DNA from 3 places in the Streptomyces luteosporeus genome. Region 3 is predicted to be linked to each of the others. Evidence: riboswitches for the same ligand, from Rfam matches in the RefSeq annotation. Region 3 holds a riboswitch; each other region holds the start of a gene.
The links. A riboswitch is a leader RNA that binds a small molecule or an ion and turns the genes downstream of it on or off. The one in region 3 is predicted to bind cobalamin.
Positions count from the first base shown of each region.

Region 1 (6,838 bases), on a different contig from region 3:
CGCGCCCTGAGGGTAGGTGCCGGCGCGGGAGAAGAGCATGCGCAGCGAGTTGGACAGGGTGGTGACCGTGCCCACGGAGGAGCGCGAGGTGGGGGCGGAGCGGCGCTGTTCCAGGGCGACGGCGGGCGGCAGGCCGGTGATCTCCTCGACCCTGGGGGCGCCGACCTGGTGGATGAGCCGGCGCGCGTAGGGGGCGACGGACTCGAAGTAGCGGCGCTGGGCCTCGGCGTAGAGCGTGCCGAAGGCGAGGGAGGACTTCCCCGAGCCGGAGACGCCGGTGAAGACGACGAGGGCGTCGCGGGGGATGTCGACGTCGACGTGCTTGAGGTTGTGTTCGGCGGCGCCGCGGACGCGGACGTACGGGTCGTGGGGGGCGTACGGGTCGTGGGGGTCAAGGCGGTCGTGCACGCGAGCGAGTCTAGGCGCCGCTCCCCCGCCTCCCCGGGAGGGTGAACCGCTACCGACACGCTGACGCGGCCGGGCATCCTGCGCCAGGATGCCCCAGGCAACCTCTGTCACAGCGAACGTCTCACAGCGAACGTCGACGACGACCTTTTCGACGGGATGGCCCATGACCGACACCGATGCCCAGGCGCGCGCGGCCCCCGGCGCCGACCCCCTGCGCCGGATCGCCGCGGCGATCGAGCGGGAACGGGACGCCTCGTCCCGTACCTGCCGGACGTGCGGCGGGCCGGCGCTGGTGGTGGTCGGCGAGGAACCGGCGGGCAGCGGCCCGCCGGTCGTCAGCGCCCGGAAGGCGTGCGCGCGGCGGGACTGCCCCCGTCCGTGACCCCGGACCCGTCCGTGAGGGCGGGCTCGGCCGTAACGGCGGACCCGTCCGTGACGGCGGCCGCCGCCGTGCGGGCGGTCCAGCGCTGCTCGACCCGCGCCAGACGCCAGTAGGCCAGTGCCGCGGCCCACACCACGACGAACAGCCCGACGATGACGAAGCCGACGTTGTCGAGGTTCAGCCCGGCGATCCAGCCGCTGACGGGATCGTCCAGGCCGAGCTTCTCGTGCAGGACGCCCACCAGCTCGATGGTGCCGATGAGGAAGGCGACGGCGATGGACAGGCCGGTGATGGTGAGGTTGTAGTAGACCTTGCGCACCGGGTTGGAGAACGCCCACTGGTAGGCGAAGTTCATGAACGTGCCGTCGAGGGTGTCGAAGAGGCTCATGCCGGCCGCGAACAGCAGCGGCAGGCACAGGATCGCGTACCACGGCAGCCCGGCCGCGGCGCCGCTGCCCGCCATCACCATCAGCGTGACCTCGGTGGCGGTGTCGAAGCCGAGGCCGAAGAGGAAGCCGAGGGGGTACATCTGGCCGGGGCGGCTGACCGAGCGGGTGAAGCGGCCCAGCAGCCGGTTCATGAAGCCGCGCGAGTCCAGCTGCTTCTCCAGCTCGCCCTCGTCGTAGCGGCCCTCGCGCATGGCGCGGAAGACGCGCAGGATGCCGGCGAGGGCGACGAGGTTGAGGATGGCGATGAGGTAGAGGAAGCCGCCGGAGACGGAGGTGCCGACGATTCCGAGCACCTGGTGGGTGGTGGAGTCCTCGTCCATCAGCGTGCCGGCCAGGTGCGTGCCGCCGGCCACCAGCAGGGCCATCACGACGACGACGCTGGAGTGGCCGAGGGCGAACCAGAAGCCGACCGAGACCGGGCGCTTGCCGTCGGCCATGAGCTTGCGGGTGGTGTTGTCGATGGCGGCGATGTGGTCGGCGTCGAAGGCGTGCCGCATGCCGAGGGTGTAGGCGGTGATGCCGAGGCCGACGCCGTAGACCTTGGAGTCGACGGTGTAGTGCTGCGGCACGACCAGCAGGTAGAGCACGCCGAAGGCGACGACGTGGAGGGCGGCGATGACGGCCAGCAGGCCGGCGGTGCGCACGGTGTCCTCGCGCCGCCAGCGGAAGGCCGGCGGCCCGGTGGGTATGCCGGTGGGTATGTCGGCGGGAAGGGATGTGTTGGTGGACATCTCGGGTTGAACGCTCCAGCACCTCGTGGATCACTTCGAGATGCCGTGGCCGGTCTCCTGGCTGACGGGTGCGCACGCGACCGCCCCGCCTTCCCAGGCCGCCGGATGCGGCCCAGTGGCTTCCGTGCGCCGGACGGGCCGGCGTGCGGGGTGGGGACGGTCACTCCCCGATCACAGTGGCGAGGGCCGCTCCGGAATGGGCCCCGAAGGGCCGGCACCGGTCTTCCCGAACACCACGGCCCCGACACCCTAACCTCCCGGCGGGCCTCATGGTCGCCCGGCCGTGCGTCATCCGCCGGAGGCCATCCCTCCGCTACCGCGCGGGTGATGGACGCCACCCCGGGCCCGGTGCTACGAGTGCAGGCAACGACCGGAAGGGGCTGACCGCCATGGCAGATTCGGCAGCGGGGACGGGGCAGGACCCGGGCGGCAGTGCTCCGGAGGTGCCCGGGCAGCGGACGGTGTTCGTGCGCCGCATCGGGCTGTTCCAGGCCACGGCCATCAACATGAGCCAGATGTGCGGGATAGGCCCCTTCGTCACCATTCCCCTCATGGTCGCCTCGTTCGGCGGCCCGCACGCCGTCATCGGCTTCGTCGCGGGGGCGGTGCTGGCGCTGGCGGACGGGCTGGTGTGGGCCGAGCTGGGCGCGGCGATGCCCGGCGCGGGCGGCAGTTACGTCTATCTGCGGCAGGCGTTCCAGTACCGCACCGGCAAGCTGATGCCGTTTTTGTTCGTGTGGACGGCGATGCTCTTCATCCCGCTCGCCATGGCCACGGGCGTGATCGGGTTCGTGCAGTACCTGGGCTATCTGTGGCCCGGCATGACGCAGACGCAGGGCGACGTGACGGGCCTGGCCATGGTGGCGCTGGTCGTCGCGCTGCTGTGGCGGCGGGTGGAGTCCATCGCGCGCATCACCGCCGTCCTGTGGGGCGTGATGATCGCGTCGGTGTCCCTGGTCATCGTCGCCGCCTTCACCCACTTCAGCCCGGAGCGGGCCTTCACCTACCCGGCGGGCGCCTTCGACGTGACGAGCCATCAGTTCTGGCTGGGCTTCGCCGCGGGGCTGACCATCGGCATCTACGACTACGGCGGCTACAGCACCGTCGCCTACATGGGCGCCGAGATCAAGGACCCCGGGCGCACCATGCCCAGGGCCATCGTGAACTCCATCCTGGGCATCATGGCCATCTACCTCCTGCTGCAGATCGGCACCCTGGGCGTCGTCGACTGGCGGGAGATGCTCGACCCCTCCTCCACCGCCTCCTCCTCGGTCGCCTCGGCCGTCATGGAGAAGACCTGGGGCAAGGCGGCGGCCGATGTCGTCACCGTGCTGATCCTCGTCACGGCCTTCGCGTCGGTCTTCACCGGACTCCTGGGCGGCTCGCGCATCCCCTTCGACGCGGCGCGGGAGAAGGTCTTCTTCCGCCGCTTCGGCGTCCTGCACCCCCGCCACCGCTTCCCGGGGTTGTCCCTGGCGACGATGGGGGTCATCAGCGCCCTGGGGTTCCTGATCGGCCGTCACACCGACCTCGCCACGATCATCCAGCTGCTGATGGCCGTGATGGTGATCCTCCAGGCGCTCTCCCAGGTGATCGCCGCGACCGTGCTGCGCCGCCGCCAGCCGGACCTGCCGCGCCCGTACCGCATGTGGCTCTATCCGCTGCCGAGCCTGGTCGCGCTGGCGGGCTGGCTCGTCATCTACGGCTTCGCGGACCGCAGTTCGCCGGGCCGGCATCCCATCGAGTGGTCGCTGGCCTGGGTCGGGGCGGGCTGCGTGGCCTTCGTGCTCTGGGCGGCGTACGAGCGGCAGTGGCCCTTCGGGCCGCGGGAGATCAATGAGGAGTACCTCCCGCGGCGGGCCGCCGGCACCGGCGGCGAGGCGGAGGGCGAGGAGGGATCCGTGACCACCGCGCCCGCCTGACGCTCCGTCGGCCCGGCGTCCCGGCCGGACCCCTGCGGGCGCCCGCACTTTCGTGGGGGCCGGCCGAACGGTGATAAAACGGCACCCATGCCCGTGACCACGTCCCCGCCCCCGTCCACCCCCGCCGCCACGCCGCGCAGGCTGCTCTGGCACCGCCTGATATTCGGGCTCTGGTACCGGCCCGTCGAGGTCCTCGACGAGTCCCGGGACCGGAGCGTGTGGGGAGCGGCCGCCTTCCTGTCGCTGCTGTGCGGGGCGATGGGCACGCTGGCCGTGGACTCCTTCTGGGGGCAGTGGGGGGTGAGCCCGGTGCTGGCGCTGGAGGCGCTGGCCATCGGGTCGGTGGTGATGATGCTGGCCAGCTTCCTGCTGGGCGCGGCCACCCACGCGATCGCCCGCCGCCTGGGTGGCAACGGGCGGTTCGGGCCCACGACGAGCCTGTTCGTCGTCCTGTTCTGGGCGAGCGACCTGCCCCGGCTCGCGCTCGACACCTGGCTGCCGGCCGGCTCCGTCCCGGTGCGGGCCGCGGCTTCGGTGACGGCGGCCTTCGGCAGCGCGCTCGCCGTTCTGCTGATCCGCGGCCAGCACCACCTGCCGACCCGCAAGGCGGTGGCGGCCGTGAGCATCCAGATGCTGGCGGCCGTGGCCCTGCTGAAGTTCCCGCCCGGCAGCGGCTGATCCCGGCGGGCGTCCGCACACGGCCCGCGGGGAGGACGACGAAGGCCCGCCCGGTGCGACGGGGGATGCACACCGGGCGGGCTCGAGAACAGTTCTACCTCATCAAGGATGGGCCATGCATCAAAAACCTGTTCGTTTCTGCGCCGACCAGCGCACGGGGAGCGATTTCAGGCCACGCGCCCTGAGGCTCTCACGGCGGACCGGCGGCGCTTTCGGAAGGTCGAGTTCCAGGTCTTCCAGCCGCTCGAAGAGCACCGCAAGGGCCGTCTCCGTCTCCATCCGGGCCAGCGCGGCGCCCAGACAGTGGTGGATCCCGTGCCCCAGCCCCAGCTGCCCGGAATGCTCCCGCCGCAGGTCAAGACGGTCGGGATCGGGGAACTGGCGGGCGTCGCGATTGGCCGAGGCCAAGGAGAGCAGGACGGTCTCGCCCTTCGGCACCACCACCCCGCCGATGGTGACGTCCTGCAGCGGGAAGCGCCGGATGGCCAGCGGAACCGGCCCGTCCCAGCGCATGAACTCCTCCACGGCCGTCGCCAGGACGTCCGGATCCGATCGCACCTCCCGCAGCAGTACGGGGTGCTCGAGCAGGGCGAGCACCGCGTTGGCGATGAGGTGGACGGTGTTCTCGTAACCGGCGAAGAGCAGGAGGAAGACCAGCGAGGTCAGCTCGTCCGGCGACAGGACGTCCCCGCCGTCGCGCACCGCGATCAGGTCGGAGAGCAGGTCGTCGCCCGGCTCGGCCCGCTTGCCCTCGATCAGGGCGGCCACGAAGCGCATCAGGCTCCCCACCGCCTCCTTCGCCCGGTGCGGCTGCCCCGGGTCGGGGGCGATCAGGGCGTCGGTCCACTCGCGGAAGTCCCGCCGGTCGCGCTGCGGCACCCCGAGCAGGTCGCAGATGACGGCGATGGGCAGCGGACCGGCGTACGCCGCCATCAGGTCCGCGCGGCCGTCCGCCGCGACGGCGTCCAACAGGTCGCCGGCCAGCCGGCGCACCGGGGCCCGCAGCGCCTCCACGCGGGCGGGCGTGAACGCCTTGACCACCAGGCGGCGCAGCCTGGTGTGGTCCGGCGGGTCCATGTTGAGCAGGTTGGCGTCCAGGGCCGGGGGCAGGGACAGACCGCTGTAGGAGCCGGGCAGCGCGTTGCGCCTGTCCAGGGAGAGCCGAGGGTCCGCGAGCGCCCGCCGCACGTCGTCGTAGCGGGTCACCAGCCAGGCCGGCCGCCCGTCGGGGCCGGTCATGCGGTGCACGGGCGCCGCCTCGCGGAGCGCGGCGTACGTCCCGTAGGGGTCGGCCAGCAGGGCCGCGACGTCGACGGACTGCACGGTGGGTCCGGCGGCGTGCTCGGCGGTGGGCTCGACGGTGGGTTCAGCGGCGGGCTCGGCGGTGGACTCGTCAGTAGGCTGCATGACAACCGACTCTAGGGGCCCCGGATCCAAGGGCCCCGGACGGTGGCCCCTTGCGGGGAGCGGAAGGGGAGGGCGCCCACCGGCCGTGCCGGGTCCGTGCGGATCGGCGATCCGCGCGGACCCGGCACCGGCCTGTGAGGCGGGGCGGCCGTGACCCCCGTCCATGGCCGCCCCGTCCACGGGCCGCGCGCCGTCAACCGCGGCGCGCGGCACTGATCTCCCGTAGTTCGGTGAGCACCGCGTCGACCAGCGGAGCGTGGTACACGTCCGCGACGCGGGCCAGGTGTTCGTGCTCCTCCGCGGGGTCGGAGCTGACGGTGACCACCACGTTGTCGGCGTGGGGCACCGCCACGTGGCCCACGGCCTGGTTGCCCAGGCCCCGGCGCAGGGCCGCGGCCTCCACCACGGCCGCGAGCGCGTGCCCGTCCAGGCCGGCCGACCGGGCCCGTTCCCGGGCCAGTTCGACGGTGAGCGGCTCCACGTGGCGGCGCACCCCGCGCTGGATGTCGCGGATCTCCGCCATCTGCCGGTTGGCCCGCCACTCCAGGTCGGCGAAGGGCCAGCGGGCCGTCCAGCGGGCCCAGCCGCCCTCCTCGATCGTCACCTCCGGGGCGTGCGCGGTCACCTCCCGCCACAGCGGCTCCAGCCGGCGCAGCCGCCGCCAGGCGGCCGCCCGCGGGCCGACGGCCGGCAGCGAGAAGCCGAGCAGGACGAGCAGCGCGGCCACCGAAGCGCTCATCGGGGCCACTCCGTTGGAGAGCCAGTACGCGTCCCGGCCGGCCCAGGTCAGCGCGAAGCCGGCCAGCTTGCAGGCGCAGTACGCAAGGCCCAGCCAGCAGCCGGCCGACAGCGTGCGCAGCC
Region 1 is NZ_BAAASL010000012.1:107,937-114,774, reverse strand. It holds gene uvrA (excinuclease ABC subunit UvrA) at 1-408, opposite strand, end outside; gene ABD361_RS17625 (hypothetical protein) at 572-790, shown strand; gene nicT (Nickel transporter NicT) at 744-1,970, opposite strand; cobalamin riboswitch at 2,001-2,223, opposite strand; gene ABD361_RS17615 (APC family permease) at 2,360-3,892, shown strand; gene ABD361_RS17610 (YIP1 family protein) at 3,980-4,570, shown strand; gene ABD361_RS17605 (cytochrome P450) at 4,691-5,977, opposite strand; gene ABD361_RS17600 (MAB_1171c family putative transporter) at 6,171-6,838, opposite strand, start outside.
Region 1: another riboswitch for cobalamin. It lies ahead of nicT (Nickel transporter NicT); the one in region 3 lies ahead of ABD361_RS24880 (ribonucleoside-diphosphate reductase subunit alpha).

Region 2 (6,838 bases), on a different contig from region 3:
TCGGCGATCTGCCGGGCGGCGGCGACGTGACCGTTCATCAGCAGGTGGAGGACGGCCTCCCGGTTGCGCGCCTCGGCGAGCTCCAGCCGGCCGCGCCGCCGTTCGCCGTCCTCCGCCCGCCAGCACAGGGCCAGGGCCGAGGAGGCGTCGGCGAGCAGTTGCGGCAGGCCGCCGGGGGCGGGCCGGGGCAGGACGGCGGCGAGGGCCGGGGCGGCGCTGCGGCGGGTGCAGTCCAGGGCGTACAGCAGGCCCGTGCGGCCCCGGTCGTCGACGACCAGGCAGCCCAGGCCCCGGGCCAAGAGCTCCCGGGCGCCGCGCCGGGCCATCTCGGCCCCCTCCCCCTCGCCCCCCTCGGTGCCGCCCGAGGCGAGGACCGCCCCATCGGCCCCGACCAGGAACACCTCGGCCCGGGTACGTGCCGCCAGCCAGCGCAGCACGGCGTGCGTACCGCCGCGTTGGGCCGATCGCTGCATGGCCAGCACGTCGTCGGCTCTGACCGCCCGGTGATCCGGTACGGACGTCGCTCCTGATGTCTCTTGTGTCAGGACATCCATGACTACCCCCCAGTAGATCCGGATCGCAGCGTACCGGGGGGTCTTCAGGTCACCCGTCGGTGGCCGCCGCTCGTCCGCGCAGGAGCAGGTTCTGGGTGCCCAGGCCGAACGCCACGTACGCGTACAGGGACGCGGTCCCCAGCAGTCCGGTGCCTGCCGCGTGGTCGATCCACAGGCCCAGTCCGATGTGCGCGCACACCGACGTCAGCCAGAGCGCGGTCGTGGCGGCCGTCCCCTTGCGGAGCACCACGCCCTGGGGATCGCGCCAGACGCGTACGGTCCGGGCCCTGGCCGCGCCGAAGCCCGTCGCGACGACGAAGCTCACCACCAGGAGGGCGATGGGCAGCATGGTCAGGGGGCGGTCCTTGACGACGGAGAGGACACCGAAGGCGAGGCCCGCGACGCCCAGGACGGCAAAGATCACCGGGGCCACCAGCGAGCCGATGCGCCGTACCGGACGGGCGCGCAGCTGCTGCAGCACCACCAGGCCCACGATCGCCACGGCCAGGGCGAAGCCGCCGTTCGTACTGTGCATGTGTCCACTCCCCCGTCGCGGCGCCGCCCCCGTGCATGAGCGCCGTACCGCACTATTGTGCGTCGGGCGCCGGCGGGGCCGTCACGCGGGGCCCGCGACGGGGCGTCAGGAGGCCTGTGCCTCCACCTCCTTGCGCACCTCGGCGGCCGCCGCCACCAGGTTCTCCAGGGAGGCGCGGACCTCGGGCCAGCCGCGCGTCTTCAGGCCGCAGTCCGGGTTGACCCACAGGCGGTCGGCGGGGATCGCCGTCAGGGCCTTGCGCAGCAGCTCCGCAGCCTCCCCCGCGCCGGGGACGCGCGGCGAGTGGATGTCGTACACGCCGGGCCCGACCTCGCGCGGGTATCCCGCCGTGGCCAGCTCGGCGGCGACCTGCATGTGCGAACGGGCGGCCTCCAGGCTGATGACGTCGGCGTCGAGGTCGTCGATGGCCGCCAGGATGTCGCCGAACTCGGCATAGCACATGTGGGTGTGGATCTGGGTGTCCGGCCGGACGCCGCTCGTCGCCAGGCGGAAGGCCTCGGTGGCCCAGGCGAGGTACGCGGCGTGGTCGGCGGCGCGCAGCGGCAGGGTCTCGCGCAGGGCGGGCTCGTCCACCTGGATCACCGACGTGCCGGCCGCCTCCAGGTCCTCGACCTCGTCGCGCAGGGCGAGGGCGACCTGCCGGGCGGTGTCGGCCAGCGGCTGGTCGTCGCGGACGAAGGACCAGGCAAGCATGGTGACGGGCCCGGTGAGCATGCCCTTGACCGGGCGCCGGGTGAGCGACTGGGCGTAGCGGGTCCAGCGGACGGTCATGGGCTCGGAGCGGGAGATGTCGCCGGCGAGGATCGGCGGGCGGACGTAGCGGGTGCCGTAGGACTGCACCCAGCCGTGCCGGGTGGCCAGGTAGCCGGTGAGCTGCTCGGCGAAGTACTGCACCATGTCGTTGCGCTCGGGCTCGCCGTGCACGAGGACGTCGATGCCGGTCTTCTCCTGGAAGGAGATCACTTCACGGATCTCCGCCTCGATGCGCTCCTCGTAGGCCGCGGCGGTGATGCGTCCGGCGCGCAGGTCCGCGCGGACGGTGCGCAGCTCGCTCGTCTGGGGGAAGGAGCCGATGGTGGTGGTCGGCAGGGGCGGCAGGCCCAGGTGGGCGCGCTGGGCGGCGGCCCGTTCGGCGTAGGGCTGTGAGCGGTGGGTGTCGGCGGCGGTGACGGCGGCGGCGCGGGCGCGCACCGCCGGGTCGCGGGTGATCGCCGAGTTCGTGCGGGAGGCGAGGTCGGCGCGGTTGGCGGCGAGTTCCGCGGCGATGGAGTCGGTGCCGTGGGCGAGGCCCTTGGCGAGGGTCGCGACCTCGCGGGCCTTCTGGCGGGCGAAGGAGAACCAGCGGACGATCTGCGGGTCGATGTCCCGCTCGGCGGTGGCGTCGAGGGGGACGTGCAGCAGGGAGCAGGAGGTGGCGACGTCGACCCGGTCGGCGAGGCCGAGCAGGGTGCCGAGGGTTGCCAGGGACTTCTCGAGGTCGTCGATCCACACGTTGCGGCCGTCGACGACGCCGGCGACCAGGCGCTTGCCGGGCAGGCCGCCGACGGCCGCGAGGTCGTCGAGCTGGGCGGCGGCGGAGCGGGTGAAGTCGAGGGCGAGGCCCTCCACGGGGGCCTTGGCCAGAACGGGCAGGGCCTCGCCGAGGCGGTCGAAGTAGGAGGCGACCAGCAGCTGCGGGCGGTCGGTGAGGGCGCCCAGCTCGCGGTAGGCGCGGGCGGCGGCGTTCAGCTCGGCCGGGGTGCGGTCCTGCACGAGGGCGGGCTCGTCCAGCTGGACCCACGTGGCGCCGGCGGCCCGCAGGTCGGCGAGGACCTCGGCGTACACCGGCAGCAGCCGGTCGAGCAGGGTGAGCGGCCGGAAGCCGGCGGCGACGTCGGGCGCGGGCTTGGCCAGCAGCAGGTAGGTGACCGGTCCGACGAGGACGGGGCGGGCGGCGAGACCGAGGGCGAGGGCCTCCTTCAGCTGCGTGACCTGCTCGGTGGAGTCGGCGGTGAAGACGGTGTCGGGACCGAGCTCCGGGACGAGGTAGTGGTAGTTGGTGTCGAACCACTTGGTCATCTCCAGCGGCGCCACCTCCTGGGTGCCGCGGGCCATGGCGAAGTACCCGTCCAGGGCGTCGGCCCCGACGGCGGCCCGGTGCCGGGCGGGGATCGCGCCGACCATGACGCTGGTGTCCAGGACGTGGTCGTAGTACGAGAAGTCGCCGGTCGGCACCTCGTGGACGCCGGCGTCGGCGAGCTGCAGCCAGTTGGTGCGGCGCAGCGCGGTGGCCGTCCGGCGCAGGGCGTCGGCGGTGACCTGGCCCTTCCAGTAGCCCTCGATCGCCTTCTTCAGTTCACGGCCCTGCCCCTGGCGGGGGTAGCCGTGCACGGTGGCGCGTACTGCCGCGGCTGCGGACTTGCTGGTCACGGAACTCTCCTTCGCGAGTTTCTTCCGGAGGACCCGGTGCGTGACGAGGGCGCGAAGGGGTGACGACAGGCCCGCCGGGACACCACCGTCGTAGCGTGTGTCCGTCCGCTGCGGAACGCCTGTGTACGCCGACCCGCCCTCGAGGTCACCGGGATGGCCGCGCGCGAACGCTCGCACGCGGGCAGCGGCAGGTCTTCGGACTCGCGGGCACGCCTGCCGGGAAGAACACCTCCCGGCGGACACCTACTGGCCGTCGCTTCCCGGGCCCGTGCGGACCCAGTGCGTATGACGGCGGTCGTTCCCGCTCACCGCTGCGGGGCAGTCCCGGATTCCCACCGGGTTCCCTCTTACGACGCCTCCCGCCTGGCGGACGGGGCGAACCAGCTGCACCGCCAGCCTAGAGGGAGAACCCCCGCCACGCACAGGGTTGTTCGCATGCCGGTCACACACGACGGCGGATCGGCCTGATGTTCGTTGTCCTGAGCATGTCCAGCTGCGGGGTAGGCTCCCCGGGCACGAGGACAATGCTGCTGGGGAGACGACATGAAGCGCCGGGCACTGTGGACGGCTGCCGTGGGGATGCTGGCCCTGGCCGGCTGCGCCGACTCGGGCCCGTCCCTGAAGTTCGGCGAGAAGGCGACCGTCGCCGGTGACAGGAGCGGTTCCGTCGGAGTGACCGTCGTCCGCGTGGAGAAGGGCAGCCACGCCGACCTCTCCCTGCTCCAGGACGCGTCGAAATACGCGGGCAAGACCCCCTACTACGTCCGCTTCACCCTCACGAAGACGGCCGAGGGGAACGACAACGACGAGACCTCGCACTTCGAGGTGTGGAGCGACGGCAAGCGACTGACGGAGCTGATCGTCCTGCCGTCCATGGAAGCCACGGGCGACCCGACCGAGCCCCTGACCACCGGCCACTTCGACAAATGCGTCGGGGCCGACCACACGACGTTCAAGGAAGCCCCCACGGGACGAAGCGTCGAGGGCTGCACCGTCTTCCTCGCCCCCGACGACGCGAAGGCACCGTCCACGGTCACGTGGACGCGGCGCAGCGAGACCCTCGCCACCTGGAAGTAACCCGCCGCTGCCGAGCCGTCGGGGGCGGGTGTCCGGTCGCGTCGTCGTGATCAGAAGGGAACGTCCGTCCCGGCTTCCCGCAATCGGCACAGTGCTTTGCCCATGCACTCGGCGACCGAGGCTCCGTCGGCACGCAGTCCCTCCGGCAACGGCCCTCCCCCGCCGGCGACGAACGTCCATGCCGGCAGTCCTTCCCGCATGCGCTCGGCATCGATGCGGAGCATGGCATCTATACCCTGCTCGCCCAGCCATTCGAGGATCAGCAGCGTCACGTCCTCGACGCCGCCGTCGGGACCGGGCTTGGGCCATCGCCCCTTCGCCTTGTTCATGGCGGTGACCCTACTCAGCGCGCATCCACAAGGCGCGCGGCTTCACCGCCGAGCGCCTGACCGACCACTTCGACGGCGCGGACCGTGACGCGGCAGCGCGGCGGCTGGGGCGAGCCGGGCAAGACGTTCGCCATCGGGCCGGGGCGGAGACTGATTCTCGCGGGGTGCTGGGGGAACGGGGTTCGTGACGGATCTTGCGAGCCATCGCCGCATTTCAGAGGCGCACCCGCGGTGTTCTGCCACCGGTGAACACAGGCTCGACCGGGCTCGGTGATCATTACCGTCCAGTCTCATGACGACGATTTCAACGCGCACGGTGGAGTACCCGGCCGACGGCCTCACGATGATCGGGCACCTCGCGCTCCCGGCCGGTGCCGACCGTCGGCCCGCGGTCCTGGTCGGGCCCGAGGGGATGGGGCTCAGCGATGTCGAGCGCCGCCGAGCCGATGCCCTGGCCGAGCTGGGGTACGTGGCGCTGGCCTTCGACCTTCACGGCGGGCGCTACTTGAGCGACCCCGAGGAGATGCTGGCCCGCTGCATGCCGCTGCTCGCCGACCCCGAACGCAGGCGGGGCATCGGCCACGCGGCGCTCGACGTGTTGCGCGCCGAACCGCGGACGGACCCCGACCGGATCGCCGCCGTCGGCTACGGCACCGGGGGCGCGATCGCCCTGGAACTCGGGCGCGACGGCGTCGACCTGCGCGCGATCGGGACAATCAACGCACTGACCACGGGCCGGCCGGGCGGGGCGGCGCGCATTGGCTGCCCGGTGTGGGCCGGGGTCGGGTCGGAAGACCCGATCATGCCGCCCGCGCAACGGGACGCGTTCACCGCCGAGATGCAGGCCGCGGGCGTCGACTGGCGCCTCACCGTCTACGGCGGCGCCTTGCACGCCTTCCACCACCCGCCGGTCGACCACCCCGCGGTCCCCGGCGTCGGCTACCACCCACGGCATGCGCAGCGAGCCTGGCGCGATGTCGTCGACCTGCTCGCCGAGTGCCTGCCTGTGACGGAGTGAGCCCGAACACCCAGGAGCTGGACTTAGTAGGACGTCCAACTATATGTTCGCGGCGGCCGCGCAGCTGTGCGCCGGCCAAGCGCTTCGCCACCGACACCGGCTGCACGGTCGCCGATCGCGCCCTGCAACTGCACGGCGGCCACGGCCACCTGAGCGAGTACGGCATCGAGAAGATCGTCCGCGATCTTCGGGTGCACCGCATCCTGGAAGGAACGAACGAGATCATGCGTCTGATCGTGGCCCGGGACCTGACGGGCGGCCGGCGATGACGACCCCCGGCGAGTCCGACGTCCTGCTGCGCACCGAGGGCCGCGCGGCCTACCTGACCCTCAACCGGCCCCGGGCCCTCAACGCCCTCACCCACGCCATGGTCACCCGCATCGACCAGGCCCTCGCCGAATGGGAGAAGGACCCCGCCGTCGAGACGGTGGTCGTCACGGGGACGGGCGAGCGCGGGCTGTGCGCGGGCGGCGACATCCGTGCCATCCACGAGGACGCCCGCACCGGCGGCGGCCGCGCCTCGGCGGAGTTCTGGCGGGACGAGTACCGGCTCAACGCCCTGATCGCCCACTATCCCAAGCCGTACGTGGCCGTCATGGACGGCATCGTCATGGGCGGCGGCGTCGGTGTCTCCGCCCACGGCAGCGTACGGATCGTCACCGAACGCTCCCGCGTCGCCATGCCCGAGACCGGCATCGGCTTCTCGCCCGACGTCGGCGGCACCCACCTCCTCGGGCTCGCCCCCGGCGAGCTCGGCACCCACCTCGCCCTGACCGGGACGGCGGTGGGGGCGGCCGACGCCCTGCTGTGCGGGCTGGCCGACCACTTCGTACCGTCCGGCCGGCTGCCGCACCTGGTGGCCGACCTCGCGCACGCGCCCGTGCACGAGGTGCTC
Region 2 is NZ_BAAASL010000009.1:157,171-164,008, reverse strand. It holds gene ABD361_RS14170 (helix-turn-helix domain-containing protein) at 1-473, opposite strand, end outside; gene ABD361_RS14165 (hypothetical protein) at 604-1,089, opposite strand; gene metE (5-methyltetrahydropteroyltriglutamate--homocysteine S-methyltransferase) at 1,195-3,519, opposite strand; cobalamin riboswitch at 3,707-3,891, opposite strand; gene ABD361_RS14155 (hypothetical protein) at 4,063-4,596, shown strand; gene ABD361_RS14150 (hypothetical protein) at 4,647-4,925, opposite strand; partial or broken gene ABD361_RS30670 (short-chain fatty acyl-CoA regulator family protein) at 4,998-5,069, shown strand; gene ABD361_RS14145 (dienelactone hydrolase family protein) at 5,218-5,943, shown strand; partial or broken gene ABD361_RS14140 (acyl-CoA dehydrogenase family protein) at 6,000-6,212, shown strand; gene ABD361_RS14135 (enoyl-CoA hydratase/isomerase family protein) at 6,209-6,838, shown strand, end outside.
Region 2: another riboswitch for cobalamin. It lies ahead of metE (5-methyltetrahydropteroyltriglutamate--homocysteine S-methyltransferase); the one in region 3 lies ahead of ABD361_RS24880 (ribonucleoside-diphosphate reductase subunit alpha).

Region 3 (6,838 bases):
CCGTCCTTCGCGCCCTGGGCGGAGTTGGCGGCCACCCAGCCCTTCCAGACCTCGTCCTGCGCCATCTTCTTGATCAGCTGCTCCATGGAGAACCTCCGGGTTGGTCAAGAATGCAACGAATGCAAGGAATGCGGCGATGTGCTTGCTTATGCACCGCCACACCGAAGGTAAAGGCTTGGCCAATGGAGTGTCAATGAAGTGCCATGCGGTACGAGCCGCTCAATACCCCCTGTAGGCACTGGAGTTGGGCATGGCGGAGCTGCCCGCCGGCCTCGCACCGACGGGCAGCCCTCACCGAGCGCCTACGCCTTGAAGACCGGCTCCTTCATCAACACCGGCTCCGTACCGCTGTCGTTGTGGCGGACGGACCAGTTCTCCAGAGCCGTGCGGCAGGCGTGGTCCAGATGGCGCACCGCCGACAGGTCCAGCTCGATGGGCCGGTCCTTGGGCAGTGCCTCCAGCGTCTCCAGGATGCGCGGCAGCCGCAGGAAGGTGGCGTTGCCGGTGAGGGTGACGACCATCCGGCCGCCGGTGAGCTCCCGGACGTCGACCTGGACGTGCGAGGTCTCCCAGGCGGACTTGGCCACGGCCAGCACCAGGCCGAGGACGACGCCCTCGAACATGCTGGTCGTCACGATGGCGATCGCCGTGACGGCGAGGACGGCCGCCTCACCGCGGTGCTTGCGCCACAGCGGGCCGATCTCCTTGACCGGTATCAGCTTGCAGCCCGCGTGCACCAGGACGCCGGCCAGGGCCGCGAGCGGGATGACCCCGATCGCCGTGGGCAGCAGTGCGGTGAACAGCAGCAGCCAGGCGCCGTGCAGGATGCGGGAGAGCTTCGTCCGCGCGCCGGCCTGGACGTTGGCGGAGCTGCGGACGATGACGGCGGTCATCGGCAGGGCGCCGAGGGCGCCGCACACGGCGTTGCCCACGCCCTGGGCGATCAGCTCCTTGTCGTACTGGGTGCGCGGGCCGTCGTGCATGCGGTCGACCGCCGCCGCACTGAACAGCGACTCGGCGGAGGCGATGAGCGTGAAGGCGACGACCGTGCCCACGACGCCGGCGCTGCCGAGGGAGGTCAGGTCGTTCAGGCCGGGCGGCTGGACGGCGTCGAGGAGCCCTTGGACCTTGACCTTGGCGACGTCGAGACCGAAGCCCGCGCTGACGGCGGTGGCCAGGGCGACGGCTGCGAGCGGGGCGGGCACCAACTGGGCCTTGGCCGGCAGCTTCTTCCAGCCGACGAGGACGGCGACGGTGCCCAGGCCCACGGCGAAGGCGGTCAGCGCGGTGCTGCTGGTGGCGATGTCGGCGACCAGCCCCGGAACGCCGGAGATCTTTTCGAGCCCGGAGCGCGGCTGTTTGACGCCGGCCATCGTGTACAGCTGGCCGAAGATCAGGACGAGCCCGATGCCGGCCAGCATGCCCTGGACGACCGAGACGGAGATGGCCCGGAACCAGCGGCCGAACCGCACGGCGCCCAGCCCTATCTGGAGCACGCCGGTGAGCAGCACGATCGCGCCGAGCATGCCGAGGCCGAACTCCCGGACGGCCTCGAAGACGAGCACGGTCAGACCCGCGGCCGGCCCGCTGACCTGCATGGTGCTGCCCGGCATCAGGCCGACGAGGAGCCCGCCGACTATGCCGGTTATCAGGCCCAGCTCGGCGGGCACGCCCGACGCCACGGCCACGCCGACGCACAGCGGCAGGGCCACGAGGAAGACGACGAGCGAGGCCAGGACGTCCTGGCGCAGGACGGCCGGGTTCTTGAAAGCAGAGAAAGCGGAGGAGGCGGAGGAGGCGGTGGAGGAGGAAGCGGAGTACATGGGTGAGGATCCCTCGGTCTTCGTGTCGGGCCGGGTCACAGGGGTCCGAACGCCAGGAGGCCCTCCTCGGGCCGGTGCACTCTCACCGCGCCCGTGTGCACTTCGTAGTACCAGGCGTGCAGCGCCAGGTCGCCGTCCGCCATCCGCTCGCCGATGCAGGGATAGGCGCGCAGCGTCTCCAACTGGGCGACGGCGTGGGCCTGTACGGCGGTGGCGACGTCCGGCGCGTCCGGGGCGACCGTACGGACCGGGGCGTGCGGCGGCACCGAGCGGTCGAGCCACTCGCGCACGGCCGGGACGCCCGAGAGGTCCTCGCCGCGGACGACGGCTCCCACCGCGCCGCAGTGGGAGTGCCCGCAGACGACGACGTCGCGGACGCCGAGGACGCTCACGGCGTACTCGATGGTGGCCGCCTCTCCCGTGGAGCCGCCGCTGGTGGGATAGGGGGGAACGACGTTGCCGGCGGTGCGCAGTTCGAACAGCTCGCCGGGGCGTGCGCCGGTGATGAGCGCGGGCACCACGCGCGAATCGGAGCACGTGATGAAGAGGACCTCCGGGGACTGCCCTGCTTCCAGGGCCCGGAAGGCCTCGGCGTACCGGGGGTCGGCCACGTGGGTGGTCGCGAAGGACCGGGCCTTGTCGATCAGTGACTTCATGATGGGCCTGCCTCCTGCGCCACTGCGGCTCTTCGCCGGGGCGCGGTGTGGTCGGGTCGGATCAAGAGCTTGCTGCGACCAGCACTTTACCAGTGCATTACCCCAGGAGGGGAGATAAAAATTCTTGTCAAATCCTGGACAAGAGTTGACAGTTGACGATCAGCTGGTCCAGTCCATTGCGGCGAGGCAACGGAAGACGACATTCCGTCGACGGCCGGCGTCCCGATATGCGGAAGAGGGGTGACGCCGGGCAGGAGCTCCCCTAGATTTCCAGCGCATTACACATGTGATCGCACCCAGGGACGGAGCCACTGATGTCGGAACCCCCCGAGCAACAAGCCGGACGACCGGTTGCCCATACGGCCGCGGACGGCCCGCGCACGCGCGCGACCGCCTCCCCGGCACCCCTGATCGTCGCCGGGATCTGCCTGGCCATCCCCTTCGTGGCCATGCTGTGGGTCGACTCCTACGCCCGCGTCTCCCCGGCCTTCATCGGTATTCCCTTTTTCTACTGGTACCAGATGTTGTGGGTGCTCATCGCGACGCTGCTGACCACGATCGCCTATGTCCTCGTTCGCCGTCGCGAACGCCTGCTCAAGGGAGGTGAATCGAAGTGAAGGAAGGGGTCAACGGTGTGGCACTGACCGTCTTCGTCTTCTTCTTCCTGGCCGTGACGGTCATGGGCTTCTGGGCCGCGCGCTGGCGAAAGGCGGAGAGCGCCGACAGCCTCGACGAGTGGGGGCTGGGCGGCCGCTCCTTCGGTACCTGGATCACCTGGTTCCTGCTGGGCGGCGACCTCTACACGGCCTATACCTTCGTCGCCGTCCCGGCCGCCGTCTATGCGGGCGGAGCGGCCGGATTCTTCGCCGTGCCGTACACCATCCTTTGTTATCCGCTCGTCTTCACCTTCCTGCCGCGCCTGTGGTCGGTCTCGCACCGGCACGGCTACGTCACCTCTTCGGACTTCGTCCGGGGCCGGTTCGGTTCCCGCGGCCTGTCCGTCGCCCTGGCCGTCACCGGCATCCTGGCCACCATGCCGTACATCGCGCTGCAACTGGTGGGAATCCAGGCGGTACTGGACGTCCTGGGCGTGGGCGGCGGCGAGAGTGCCAACTGGTTCGTCAAGGACCTGCCGCTGCTGATCGCCTTCGGCGTCCTGGCCGCCTACACCTACTCCTCCGGGCTGCGCGCGCCGGCGCTGATCGCGTTCGTCAAGGACGCCCTCATCTACATCGTCATCGCGGTCGCCATCATCTACATCCCGATGCGGCTCGGCGGCTTCGACGAGATCTTCGCCAAGGCGGCCAAGGCGTTCGCAACCGAGAATCCGGCCACCGGCAAACCGCGCGGTGCGCTCGTGACCGGATCCGATGCGCAGTGGGCGTACGCGACCCTCGCCCTCGGCTCCGCCATGGCCCTCTTCCTCTACCCGCACTCGGTGACCGCGGTGCTCTCCAGCAAGAACCGCAACGTCATCCGCCGCAACACCACCATCCTGCCGCTGTATTCCCTCATGCTCGGCCTGCTGGCCATGCTCGGCTTCATGGCGATCGCCGCCGGGGTGAAGGTGAAGAACGGGCAGCTGGCGATCCCCCAGCTGTTCGAGGACATGTTCCCCGACTGGTTCACGGGCGTGGCGTTCGCCGCCATCGGCATCGGGGCGCTGGTGCCGGCGGCGATCATGTCGATCGCCGCGGCGAACCTGTTCACCCGCAACATCTACAAGGACTTCCTGAAGCCGGACGCCACGCCCGAGCACGAGGCGAAGGTGTCCAAGATCGCATCCCTGCTGGTCAAGGTCGGCGCCCTCGCCTTCGTGCTGACGATGGACAAAACGGTCGCCATCAACTTCCAGCTGCTCGGCGGCATCTGGATCCTGCAGACCGTGCCCGCGCTGGTGGGCGGGCTCTTCACGCGCTGGTTCCACCGCTGGGGCCTGCTGGCGGGGTGGGCCGCGGGCATGGCGTACGGGACGTGGCGGGCGTACGCGACACCCAGCGCCACGCAGGACCATTTCGGCAATACCAACCTCATTCCGCTCATCGGGGAGAAGGGGTACATCGGCCTGACGGCGTTCGTGGTCAACGTGCTGGTGGCGGTGGTCGCCACACTCGTCCTGCGGGCGGTGGGGGCGCCGGACGGGGTCGACCTCACGCGGCCGTCGGACTACACGGCCGATGCGGGCGACCCCGGCGTGCAGGAGAAGCTGCCGCCGGCCACCGTGGAGGCGCCCGCGGCGGGCTGAACCCCACCCGACCCCCGCCCGACGGGAAACTCCTCCGGAAGACTCCGTCAAGAGACCACCAAGAGCCGGACGGGCTGCGGCGCAGCCCGTCCGGCTCTTGCCTGCAAGGACGCCTCCCCTACCACATTCCGCAACCACCTCATGACGCGCCGACACAACATGTGGGGGCGCGTGCGAGGCCCGGCACTAGATGTATGCTCGTGCTCGCTGTCGCCGCAGGGGAATCCGGTGCAAATCCGGAACTGTCCCGCAACGGTGAACGAGTGCGCACAAACACCGCACCACCAGTCCGAGGACCTGCCGGCAGCGCGCCCACCACCGAGCCCGCCCCGGGCTCGGCCATGGGCGTTGAACACGTCCGGGCCTCGCGGGTTGGGCCGGCGGACGCTGCGCGGCACGCTCCCGAGTTCCGAGTCGGACGTGCCCGTACGCGACCGTCGCGCGCACCCGCCCGGCCACCACAGCCGAGCGAGGAGAGCCACTCGTGACCATCGCGCCCGCAGATCCGGTTGCAGGTCCCGTCTCAGCGAACGCGGAAGCGGCCGACGGCCCCGGGACCGCGCTGCTGCGTGCCCTGACGGACCTCACCGCCGATCTGCCCGCCACCGACCCGGGCAAGGTCGCCGCCGCCGCGCTGCGCGGCCGCAGCGCCGCGGCGGACGAGGCGGAGCTGCGCTCCCTCGCCACCGAGGCGGCCGCCGGCCTGATCGCCGAGGAGCCGGAGTACTCCAAGCTCGCCGCCCGCCTGCTCACCCGCGCCATCGCCGAGGAGGCGGCCGGCCAGGGCGCCACCTCCTTCTCCGCCTCGGTCGCCGTGGGCCACCGCGAGGGCCTCATCGCCGACGACACGGCCGCCTTCGTCGCCACCCACGCCGCGCGCCTGGACGCGCTCGTGGAGGCGGCCCTGGCCGACGGCGCCGACGACCGCTTCGGCTACTTCGGCCTGCGCACCCTGCACAGCCGTTACCTGCTGCGCCACCCGATCCACCGCGACGTGATCGAGACGCCGCAGCACTTCCTGCTGCGCGTGGCCTGCGGCCTGGCCGAGGACCACAGCGAGCGGGCCCTGGAGGACGTGGCGGCGCTGTACCGGCTCACCAGCACGCTGTCGTACCTCCCCTCCTCCCCCACGCTCTTCAACTCCGGCACCCGCCACCCGCAGATGTCGTCCTGCTACCTGCTGGACTCCCCGCTGGACGAGCTGGACTCGATCTACGACCGCTACCACCAGGTCGCCCGGCTCTCCAAGCACGCGGGCGGCATCGGCCTGTCGTACTCGCGCATCCGCTCCCGCGGCTCGCTCATCCGCGGCACCAACGGCCACTCCAACGGCATCGTGCCGTTCCTGCGCACCCTGGACGCCTCCGTCGCCGCGGTGAACCAGGGCGGCCGCCGCAAGGGCGCCGCCTGCGTGTACCTGGAGACCTGGCACGCGGACATCGAGGAGTTCCTGGAGCTGCGGGACAACACCGGTGAGGAGGCCCGCCGCACCCACAACCTGAACATCGCGCACTGGATCCCGGACGAGTTCATGCGCCGCGTCGAGGCCGACGCCGACTGGTCGCTGTTCTCCCCCGCCGACACGCCCGACCTGGTCGACCTGTACGGCGACGAGTTCGACGCCGCCTACCGCCGCTACGAGGCCGAGGGCAAGGCCGTCCGCACCATCCCCGCGCGCGTGCTGTACGCCCGGATGATGCGCACCCTGGCGCAGACCGGCAACGGCTGGATGACGTTCAAGGACGCCGCCAACCGCACGGCCAACCAGACGGCCGAGAAGGGCGCGGTCGTCCACTCCTCGAACCTGTGCACCGAGATCCTCGAGGTCACGAACGACGGCGAGACGGCCGTGTGCAACCTCGGTTCGGTCAACCTGGCGCAGCACCTGGGCGCCGACGGCGACATGGACTGGGAGAAGCTCGACGCGACCGTCCGCACGGCCGTCACCTTCCTCGACCGCGTCGTGGACATCAACTTCTACCCGACCGAGCAGGCCGGCCGCTCCAACAGCCGCTGGCGCCCGGTGGGCCTGGGTCTGATGGGTCTGCAGGACGTCTTCTTCCGCCTGCGCCTGCCCTTCGACTCGGCCGAGGCGAAGGAGCTGTCCACCAAGA
Region 3 is NZ_BAAASL010000022.1:20,052-26,889, forward strand. It holds gene ABD361_RS24855 (hypothetical protein) at 1-86, opposite strand, end outside; gene ABD361_RS24860 (SulP family inorganic anion transporter) at 303-1,823, opposite strand; gene ABD361_RS24865 (carbonic anhydrase) at 1,859-2,479, opposite strand; gene ABD361_RS24870 (DUF3311 domain-containing protein) at 2,794-3,096, shown strand; gene mctP (monocarboxylate uptake permease MctP) at 3,093-4,724, shown strand; cobalamin riboswitch at 4,919-5,043, shown strand; gene ABD361_RS24880 (ribonucleoside-diphosphate reductase subunit alpha) at 5,209-6,838, shown strand, end outside.